One region of the Paenarthrobacter sp. FR1 genome, then DNA from elsewhere that is predicted to be linked to it. Evidence: riboswitches for the same ligand, from Rfam matches in the RefSeq annotation. Region 1 holds a riboswitch; each other region holds the start of a gene.
The links. A riboswitch is a leader RNA that binds a small molecule or an ion and turns the genes downstream of it on or off. The one in region 1 is predicted to bind cyclic di-AMP.
Positions count from the first base shown of each region.

Region 2: it holds a riboswitch for cyclic di-AMP, as region 1 does, so the genes downstream of both, ACR30Z_RS04840 (M23 family metallopeptidase) here and ACR30Z_RS17100 (hypothetical protein) in region 1, are expected to answer to the same signal.
Region 3: it holds a riboswitch for cyclic di-AMP, as region 1 does, so the genes downstream of both, ACR30Z_RS21055 (hypothetical protein) here and ACR30Z_RS17100 (hypothetical protein) in region 1, are expected to answer to the same signal.

Region 1 covers NZ_JBPFSF010000009.1:117,941-121,162, reverse strand. Annotated here, with positions in the region: gene ACR30Z_RS17105 (AEC family transporter) at 1-71, shown strand, start outside; gene ACR30Z_RS17100 (hypothetical protein) at 193-1,518, opposite strand; cyclic di-AMP (ydaO/yuaA leader) riboswitch at 1,521-1,666, opposite strand; gene ACR30Z_RS17095 (hypothetical protein) at 1,796-2,026, opposite strand; gene ACR30Z_RS17090 (ATP-dependent DNA ligase) at 2,072-3,136, shown strand; gene ACR30Z_RS17085 (DUF6480 family protein) at 3,137-3,222, opposite strand, start outside.
Region 2 covers NZ_JBPFSF010000002.1:26,571-29,792, forward strand. Annotated here, with positions in the region: gene ACR30Z_RS04835 (metal-dependent transcriptional regulator) at 169-864, shown strand; cyclic di-AMP (ydaO/yuaA leader) riboswitch at 1,095-1,306, shown strand; gene ACR30Z_RS04840 (M23 family metallopeptidase) at 1,311-2,141, shown strand; cyclic di-AMP (ydaO/yuaA leader) riboswitch at 2,287-2,448, shown strand; gene ACR30Z_RS04845 (C40 family peptidase) at 2,453-3,199, shown strand.
Region 3 covers NZ_JBPFSF010000014.1:105,658-108,879, forward strand. Annotated here, with positions in the region: gene ACR30Z_RS21050 (HAMP domain-containing sensor histidine kinase) at 1-1,461, shown strand, start outside; cyclic di-AMP (ydaO/yuaA leader) riboswitch at 1,594-1,754, shown strand; gene ACR30Z_RS21055 (hypothetical protein) at 1,762-2,604, shown strand; gene ACR30Z_RS21060 (dolichyl-phosphate beta-glucosyltransferase) at 2,777-3,222, shown strand, end outside.

The DNA of each region.
Region 1 (3,222 bases):
GGGATGTCATTCTCTGCACCACAGTGCTGTGTGTTGGAGCCCTGCTGGTGGTGGCCTGGTTGCTCGGCTAGGAGCGCCTCAGCCGCTGGCAGCTCCAACGGCCTGGCCTGCGCCGGAACATAGCCGTTCGGCTGCTGCTGCAGTAGCGGCCGTGCCACCCGATGTGGGTGGTGGTGCGGGGGAGCCGCGTGCTCACTTCAGGGCCTTCTTGGCAGCATCAAGGAGGGCTTCCAGCGAGCTCTCCGAGGGCTGCGGCGTGGTGCTGGCATTGGGGTTGCCAGTTGGCCGCGGCTTGGAGGTCTGGGTCTCCGTCGGTGTTGGGGTGGGTGTCGGCGTTGGCGTGACTGTGGGCGTTGTTGTTGGCGTGGGCGCCGGCGGCGTCGTGATGGTGTCCGACGGCGCCTCGCTGGGTGCCGGAGCCGGTTGGGTTGGGACCGGGGTGGTCACGCCGGGAGCGGGGTTCACTGCCGGCGCCGCTGACGGTACCCACACTGGGTCGGCGAGCGATACAACGGGCGTCGGAACCGACGACGGCGACACTGCGCCAGGTGCCCCAGGAACGGTCGCTGGCTGGCCGGCTTCGGATGACGACGAACCCGTTGCCGAGGGCGACGTCGCAGAGCCCGTGGAGGCGGACGCCGTGGCGTAGGAAGCCTTGGGCGCAGGCGCCGCTGAGGCGGACTGGCGATCTTCGCCGCTTCCGCTGGCTTCCTGGGTGGGGGTCTCCTGGCCAAAGAACGGAAGCTCAAGGGCTTGTCCAAGACCTCCGGCCGTCAGGACAAGGCCCAGGGCGCCCGCAACCACGGCCATGCGTTGGCTCATCTGCTTGACTGACGCGGCTTTGCGCAGAACCGTGTGGGGCTCGCGGCCGAACGATGACCCGCCAAAGCCGGATTTGGAGCTTGTCGGCGAGGCGGCCGGGGTCCGACCGTCCTTGCGGCTGGCCAGGGACGCTGAGGCCGTGGCGGCTGCGGCAACCTGGGCCGGGGATTTGGCGCGTGCCGGAGACGCGGCCGATGCGGCGCCCGGGGTTGCGGTGTCCTCGAGGCCGGCCACTACGGGAATGGCTGCGGTGGCGGGTTCCGTTGTGCCCGAGTGCGCGGCTGTACCCGAGTGCGCGGCGCCAGGTTCGGCGCTTGCCGGCTGAACGATCGGGATGGCCGCGGTGGGAGGTCCGGGGGTCGTCGATGCCGGGGCTGCAGCCAGCGCGGCCTCCACGGCCGGAATCGCAGCAGTTGCGGGCTCGGTGGGCTCGATCACGGCTCGGGCTGCCCGCTCTCGCTCCGCCGCACGCGCGGCCGCGCGGGTGGTGGGTGCCGCGATGGTGGGGATGGCCGACGTGGCGGGTTCCGGCGTCGTGCTTGAAGGGTCCGGAGTCGTCACGGAGCCTTCAGCAGGCGCGCTGGTCAGGGATCCGCTGGTCAGGGATCCGCTGGGTTGGGCCCGACGGCGTCCGGTTGGTTTGGGGCGCTCGCGTTCGGTTTGGTCGCGGCGCGGCTGATCCATGGTTGGGGACATGGTGGTTGCCTCTCAACGCCTTCGAGGTTAGCTGTCGGGTTCGGACGAGGCCGTCCGGCCGCCTGGGCGGCTTCACCCCGAGGGCTTGAAAACAAGCCCGGGAACTCTGGGTCCCCCGTCTCTGCCGCGGGTCTGGCGGATCCCGGATTGCGGCAGAGCTCGGCGTCAATCCGGAAGCGGCCCAGCGGATATTCGGGTCGCCCTACGACGGTACATGAGCCGGAAAGTAAAGTCACATTAATGTAACGGGCGGTAGTTCTTCCCAAACGAGAGGCTTCTAGCGCTTAGGCTTCGGGGCCGGTGCGGGAGCCGGGAGCTCGTACTGGATCTTCAGGATCTGATGCGCATGGTGGGTTTCCGGCCGGAAAATCTCGTCGGCAATTCCGAGCATCCCACCCGCTGCGGTGCGTCGAACCCCACGGCCGTTCTGCCGCGTGATCCAGTACCAGAGGCCGGCGAGAAGAGCCGGCGCACCAAGTACTGCGGCCAACACGGCCAAGATATCCATGGCCTAAGACTAGCTTCGGCGTGCACCGGCAGGTAGACATTGTCTATGGACCTGCCTGTGATGCCGCCCGTCTCGCCCATGCTCGCCAAGTCCGTTCCGGCCATCCCCGATGTTGGGCACTACGAGCCCAAGTGGGACGGCTTCCGGACCATCGTCTTCAAGGACGGCGACGAGATTGTCCTGGGCAGCCGCAACGAAAAGCCGATGACCCGGTATTTCCCGGAAGTGGTGGATGCCCTGCGGGAGAACCTCCCGGACAAGTGTGTGATCGATGGCGAAATTGTCCTGATTCAGGGCAACAGGTTGGAGTTCGAGGTGCTGCAGCAGCGGATCCATCCCGCCGACAGCCGGGTCAGGATGCTTGCCGAGAAGACCCCTGCGTCCATGATCGCCTTCGACCTCCTTGCATTGGGCGACGAGAACCTCATGGATAAGCCGTTTTCAGAGCGGCGCGCTCTTCTGGAGAAAGCTCTCGCCAAGGCAGAACCTCCTGTCTACGTGACTCCCGCTGTGACGGACCTTGAGCGGGCGCAGGAATGGTTTGTCCAGCTCGAGGGCGCCGGCCTGGATGGGGTGCTGTCCAAGCCATTGGACGGGTTGTACCAACCCAACAAGAGGGTGATGTTCAAGACCAAGCACGAGCGGACCGCCGACTGCGTGGTGGCAGGATTCCGCTGGCACAAGACGGCGAAGGTTGTGGGGTCCATGCTGCTTGGGCTCCATGACGAGACGGGCCGGCTTCATCACGTAGGTGTGGTGGCATCGTTCCCCATGGCGCGGAGGGAAAGCCTGGTGGCCGAGCTGGAGCCATACCAGGTGGAGCTCAGTGACCACCCCTGGGGCGAGTGGGCCAACCAGGACGAGGCTGCCGGGGGTTCCAGGATGCCCGGCGCCCAGAGTCGGTGGAGCGGTGGCAAGGATTTTTCGTTCGTGCCTCTCCGCCCCGAGCTGGTAATCGAGGTGGCCTACGACTATATGGAGGGCGATCGGTTCCGGCACACCACGCAGTTCCGTCGGTGGCGGCCGGACCGGACTCCCGGGAGTTGCACCTACTCGCAGTTGGAGGAGCCTGCCGAGTATGACCTCGGCGAGATCCTCAGGTTGCCGTAACTACTCTTCATGTCCTTGGTCGCTGCTCATGCTGCCTTCGGCCGGCGGGGTTTCTCCCGGAGGAACTCCGCCTCCGGGCTCCAGTC
Region 2 (3,222 bases), on a different contig from region 1:
GTGGAATGCCGAGGAACCATATGCGACCGGAATTATCCAGAGTAATTCCAAATAAGCTAGGCTGGGGGTTGGCGTCCATGGGGCGGCAGAGCACACCGCACGCCCTGGCAGGGGACGCTGTACGGTGGAGATTACGCAAGAAACTGCGTTCGAGGAGAGCTGAGCTGGATGACGGATCTGATCGATACCACTGAGATGTATCTTCGGACCATTTTGGAGCTTGAAGAAGAGAACATTGTGGCTCTCAGGGCCCGCATCGCGGAGCGACTGCGGCACTCCGGGCCCACAGTCTCCCAAACCATCGGACGCATGGAGCGCGATGGCCTGGTGATCGTTTCCAACGACCGGCACCTGGAGTTGACCGAGGTCGGGCGGAAGCGCGCCACCGAGGTCATGCGCAAGCACCGCCTTGCCGAGCGCCTCCTGGCGGACGTGATCGGTCTTGACTGGGCCTACGTGCACGACGAAGCGTGCCGCTGGGAACATGTCATGAGTGAGCGCGTTGAGCGTCGGTTGTACGAGCTCCTGGAGCACCCCACCGAGTCTCCCTACGGCAACCCGATTCCAGGACTGGAAGCACTTGGCGGCCTGGCCGGCCAACCCCTCCCGCGGCTTGACGTCAACCTCCTGCAGGCCATGGACGGGTACGCTTCCGATTCCCGCGTCGTGGTCAGCCGCCTTGCTGAGCCCATCCAGGTGGAGCCCGAACTGCTCACCCAGCTGGACGAGGGCGGAATCCGTCCGGGGGCCTCGGTGTCCTTGGAGCGTGTGGGCGAGTACATCTCCGTCCGCGTGCCCGGGATCGAGGGCGCCTTGGAGCTGCCTCCCGAAGTTGCCGCGCACGTCTTTGTCTCCCTCAGCTGATCGCTGTCTCCCTTAGCTGATCGCTATCGGTTCCAGGTGTCAAACCTCACTTTCGCACGTTTCGCGGGCGTGTGACCTGCGGTTTTCCGCTATTGATGATAAGGGCCTCCCGGAACACGCGCGTTTCTGTTGATAACGAATTTATTACTACGGCGTTTAATCCCCTATAGTTATCTACTAGCGCTGATACCAAAGCGTTACCTGATCCGGAGCCGAGCTCTGCCAGCGGATCAGGTGTGTCACCCACCACTGGCAGAGGCGGGGGAACCACAAGCGGCTGTCTAAAGAAGCAGCCTTGGGGTGAAGTCCGCAGCAGAAGTGCCCACTTACGCAAGTCCCTCCGGGGATACCTGTGTGCCGTGAGCGCCTCGTGCGGGCCGGGTCTTGAAACTCTCTGACCCGAATCCGACAGCTAACTTCGCAGGCTTTTTAGAGAGGAACAGAGTTTGACATCGCAGAACGTCAGGGGCCGCCGCCGCGCGTCCGGCCCCGCTGTTGAGCTGCGGCCAGCCCGCGCCACTATGGACATCCGGCCCCGCGACACTGAGCGTCAGGTCCGCCGCCGTAAGAGCCCGTTGCGCCAGGTAGCCGATTTTGCCGCAGCCAGTGGCGTCGGGCAGAAAGCCGGTGTAGCGCTTGCCGCCACCGGACTTGCCCTGACTGTCGGTCTGCCGGCCACCAGCCCGGTCATGGCCACCTCGGAGTCCGGCCAGACTGAGGCCGCCCTCGCCGTCACCGGCGGGAGCCAGCCCGAGGTTTCCGCAGCCGCATCCGCCAAAATCGACTTCAGCCGCGCCGCCGTTGCCACTGCCGCGGATCCCGACGGAAAGCTGAAGCAGCTCCTCAGCGCCCAGTCCGCCGGAAGCATCCAGCGCGCCTCGTCCGTTGGCACCATGGCCAGCCCCTTGGATACGCTCACCACGGCGTCACCCTTTGGTTACCGCATCAGCCCCCTCACGGGCGGTTCCGGTGACTTCCACCGCGGCCAGGACTTCGTAGCCCAGTGCGGCACAGCCGTCCATGCTGCGGCCACCGGCAAGGTCACTTTCGCAGGTTGGCACGAGTACGGCGGAGGCAACCGCGTGGTAGTGGACCACGGCAACGGCCTTGAGACCACGTACAACCACCTGTCGTCCTTCACTGTCAAGGTGGGCCAGACGGTCAACCGTGGCGACACCGTAGCCCTGAGCGGCACCACAGGCGCTTCCACCGGATGCCACCTCCACTTCGAGGTTCAGGTCAACGGCGAAGTTGTCGACCCCATGGGCTGGCTCTGAGCTAGTTGATGGTTGTCTCTCGCATTCGTGACACGCCCCGTGACCTGAATGTGACATTCGCGTTCAACTGTTGTACCGTACAAAGCGCATCGGCTTTTTAGGGGGCCGGTGCACTTGAGTGGATTGCCTAGCTCTGCCACCACTCGAGGTCCGTTCGCATAAATCGTCTGGCAGGGGCGGGGGAACCACTTCTGGTCTTCGAGAGAAGGCCTTGGGGTTAAGTCGCAAAAGCTTCCTTGAAGCGGCGCGGCCGGATGACTCCCATCCGAATCCGACAGCTCACCTCGCAGGCATTGGGAGAGGCTACCTTCGTGTCATCACGCACTACCCCTGCGCGCCACCGCGCCGAATCGGTTCGAACGAACCCTTTGAACAACCTTTCCAAGGCTGTTTCATCCAACGCCGGAACTGTTGGTCGCCAGGCCGCCGTATGGGCAGCAGCCTCGGGCCTCGTCCTTAGCGTCGGCCTGCCGGCACAGGCAGCGGACACCGACGTCACCAAGTCGGAAGCCTCCAGCACCCAGCAGCTGGTCGCCACGGCAGTCGTCACCGCAGAGCCCACCGCCACCGTTTCCTTTGAGAGCCCCGTTGTGGTCACCAAGGAAGCCCCCAAGGTAGTCCAGCGTGCTTCGCAGACCACCCAGCGCACGGCGGCAAACAGCACACAGGAAACCGCGGGTGCCGTCACCGCGAAGTCCTCCGAAGCCAAGGACGCTGCTTCCAGCGCCGCCGCTTCCGGTCTCGCCGCTATTGCCTACACCGGCATTGGCCACCCCTATGTTTGGGGCGGCACCACTCCCAACGGCTGGGATTGCTCAGGCTTCACCCAGTGGGTTTACGCGCAGGCCGGCATCAGCATCCCCCGCGTCAACGCCTGGACGGCCATGAAGCCCACCAGCACCCCTGCTCCCGGCGACCTCGTCATGCAGAACGGCGGAGCCCACGTGGGCATCTACGTCGGCAACGGCATGATGATCAGCGCCTTGAACCCGGGCCAGGGCACGCTGCTGCACTCAGCGGCTTCCACAGGTACGTCCTCCTTCTTCACCCTCCGCTAGAAATCATCCGGTTCGGGGTAAGC
Region 3 (3,222 bases), on a different contig from region 1:
CGCAGTTGGCTCAACCCGTCCACCTGGCACCTTCGCACCCGATTGGTCCTGGTGGCCATGGCCCTGTTGGTAGCGATTTGCGCTGCCGTGGGGGTAGTCAGCTACGCCTCCATGGACATGGTGTTTAACAGGCAGCTCGACAGGCAGTTGGAGCAGGCGTCCAGCCGCGCGAATGACTTCGGCAGGCCGCCGTCGAACTTTCCTTCGTCACCGTCCGGAAGGCCTGACCCGTTGGAGGCCCGGGGCCAGGCCGCTGGAACCCTCAACGCGCGGATCGATGGAACCACCGTGAGGAGCTCGGGCTTGATCGACGCCCAAGGCAATCGCGTTTCACTCTCCGCAGACGACGAGCAGGTCCTGTTGTCGCTCCCCAAGGACAGCCGCCCTGTGGACCGTTCGCTGTCCAACGGCGACTACCGGCTGGTGGCCGTGGACACCTCCGGCGACGTGATCGTGACCGGCCTGCCGCTTGCGGACAAGCAAAGCGCCGAGGCCTCGCTCGTATGGACCATGGTGTGGGTTTCGTTGGGCGGCCTCGTGCTGATTGGCCTGGCAGGCACAGTGATCATTCGGCGGACCATGAGGCCGCTTGAGCAGCTCTCCGAAGTGGCCACGAAGGTTTCCCGGCTGCCTCTCGACGCCGGCGAAGTGGCACTTGCGGTGCGCGTACCGCCGTCGGCCTCCCATCCCGGAACGGAAGTGGGCAGCGTTGGCCACGCCCTGAATCAAATGCTGAATAACGTGGCCAGTGCGCTGGAAGCCCGTCAGGAAAGCGAAACCAAGGTCCGCCAGTTCGTGGCGGACGCCTCGCATGAGCTTCGTACACCGCTGACCGCTATCCGCGGCTACACAGAACTGCTGCGGATGACCGAAAACTTCACCGATGACGGCCGGAAATCCCTGGCACGGGTCCAAAGCCAATCCGAACGGATGACCACGCTGGTGGAGGACCTCCTCCTGCTCGCAAGGTTGGACGAGGGTCAACCAGTAAAGGTCTCGGACGTTGACCTGACGCAGCTGGTGATCGAGACAGTGAGTGATGAGAAAGTCATGGCCCCGGAGCACATCTGGCAGCTTCAGCTCCCGGACGAACCCATCACAGTGAGGGGTGACGCCACACAATTGCACCAGGTACTGGCCAACCTGCTGTCCAACGCCCGCAAACACACCGATGCCGGCACCACCGTGGTCACCGGAGTCATGCTCTCCGCCGATGGCAGCGCAGTGGTTACGGTAACCGACAACGGACCGGGCATTCCGGAGGATTTCCAGAGCCGGATCTTCTCCCGCTTTGCCCGCGCTGACGCCGCCAGGTCGGGATCGGAGGGCACCTCCGGGTTGGGCCTGTCCATCGTGGAATCCATTGTGGAAGCGCATGGTGGCAGCGTTGAAGTGACCTCCCGTCCAGGGCGTACGGAATTCGCCCTCCGCCTGCCCGCCGTCAGCAACGAGCGCGTGTAACGAATCCGGCAAGGCGACTCACCGGGATGGTGATCTCTGTTACCTAAATGTGACTTCTGGGGAAACCTCCTGTACCGTCGAAAGGGTGGGTCGCCCCAACTGACCCGCATCCGGGATGCGCCGAGCTCTGCCACTTCCCGGAGTCCGTTCTTCTTCGAGGCAGAGACGGGGGACCCAGAGTCTCCGGGCCCAGGCATTTATTGCCGGCCCTTGGGGTGAAGCCGCAGCGTGATGCGCGGCCGGATGACCTCATCCGAACCCGACAGCTAACTCCGCAGGCGCTGAGAGGTAATCACAAACATGTCTGAATTTAATGATCAGACGCGCCCTTCCGCGCGTCACCGCGACGAACACGACGCACCGCTGACCAAGTCGCAGGCAGTCCTTAAGAACGCAGCCCGCCAGGGCAAGTCCGGCCACCGCATGTCGGTTGTTGCCGGTGTTGTGGCCGCCGCACTGGGCGTTGCATCCCTCGGCACGGCCGCCAACGCAGCGTTGACCCTCCCCGAGGCGAGCCGCGTCGCAGAGACCCAGGCGAACGCCCGGATCAGCACCAACAAGTCTGCTGAAATCTCCGCCTCCATGAACGCTGCCGCCGAAAAGGGTGCAGCCGACCGGGCCGCTGCAGACAAGGTAGCCGCTGAAAAGGCGGCCGCAGAGAAGGCTGCCGCCGACCAGGCTGCCGCTGAAAAGGCCGCTGCGGAGAAGGCTGCCGCCGACCAGGCTGCCGCTGAAAAGGCCGCCGCTGACGCTGCTGCCAAGCAAGCTGCCGACGCCGCTGCTGCCGCTGCCGCCGCAGAGGCTGCAGCAGCCGCTGCCGCCCCCAAGGCCGTGGACGATCCCGCAGCCGCCAAGGCCTACGCTGCAAGCATCCTGGGCAACTACGGCTGGGGTCCGGGTGAAATGACTGCCCTGAACACGCTGTGGGAGAAGGAGTCCAACTGGAGGACCACTGCCACGAACGCCTCGAGCGGCGCATACGGCATCGTCCAGTCCCTGCCGGCTTCCAAGATGGCCACGGCCGGTGCCGACTGGCAGACCAACTACCAGACCCAGATCAAGTGGGGCCTGAACTACATCAAGGAACGCTACGGATCCCCGTCGGCTGCCCTGGGCTTCCACTTGGCGAACAACTGGTACTAAGCCAAGCTGTTTGATTGCCGCCCCGGCTTCCGCCGTTTGCCTCAGTTCTTACTGGAGCGGATGGCGGGAACCGGGGCGGCTTCTTTCGTTTTCACAGGTGCTCGCCGGGGCTCACAGTAGTGCCACAGCTTCCGCCTAAAGCCCTCATAATCGGTGGCCGCATTCTGGAAACATGACGCTCACAGATCCAGCCACCAGCGCTCTGCCACGGCGGACTCATTCCGCTCGCTTGCGTGGCGGGCCAGCGGCGCTCCAGCAACCACAGCGCCGTCCCGTTGACACCAATGTCATGGTTCCGGTCCTGGACGTCACCCTCCCCGTCTACAACGAAGAAGCCCGCCTGGAACACAGCCTTCGCCAACTGCACGGGCACCTGACGGACTCCTTTCCCCACACATTCCGAATCACCGTGGCGGACAATGCCAGCACCGACAGCACGCTGAGGATCGCCGAACGCCTGGCACGCGAACTCCCTGAACTGTTAGTGGTCCGTTTTCAGGAGCGGGGCCGTGGGAACGCCTTGCGCCGCGTGTGGCAGTCGTCGCCGTCGCCCGTGCTTGCCTACATGGAAGCGGATCTGTCCACTGACCTCTCGGCCTTGGCTCCCCTCGTGGCACC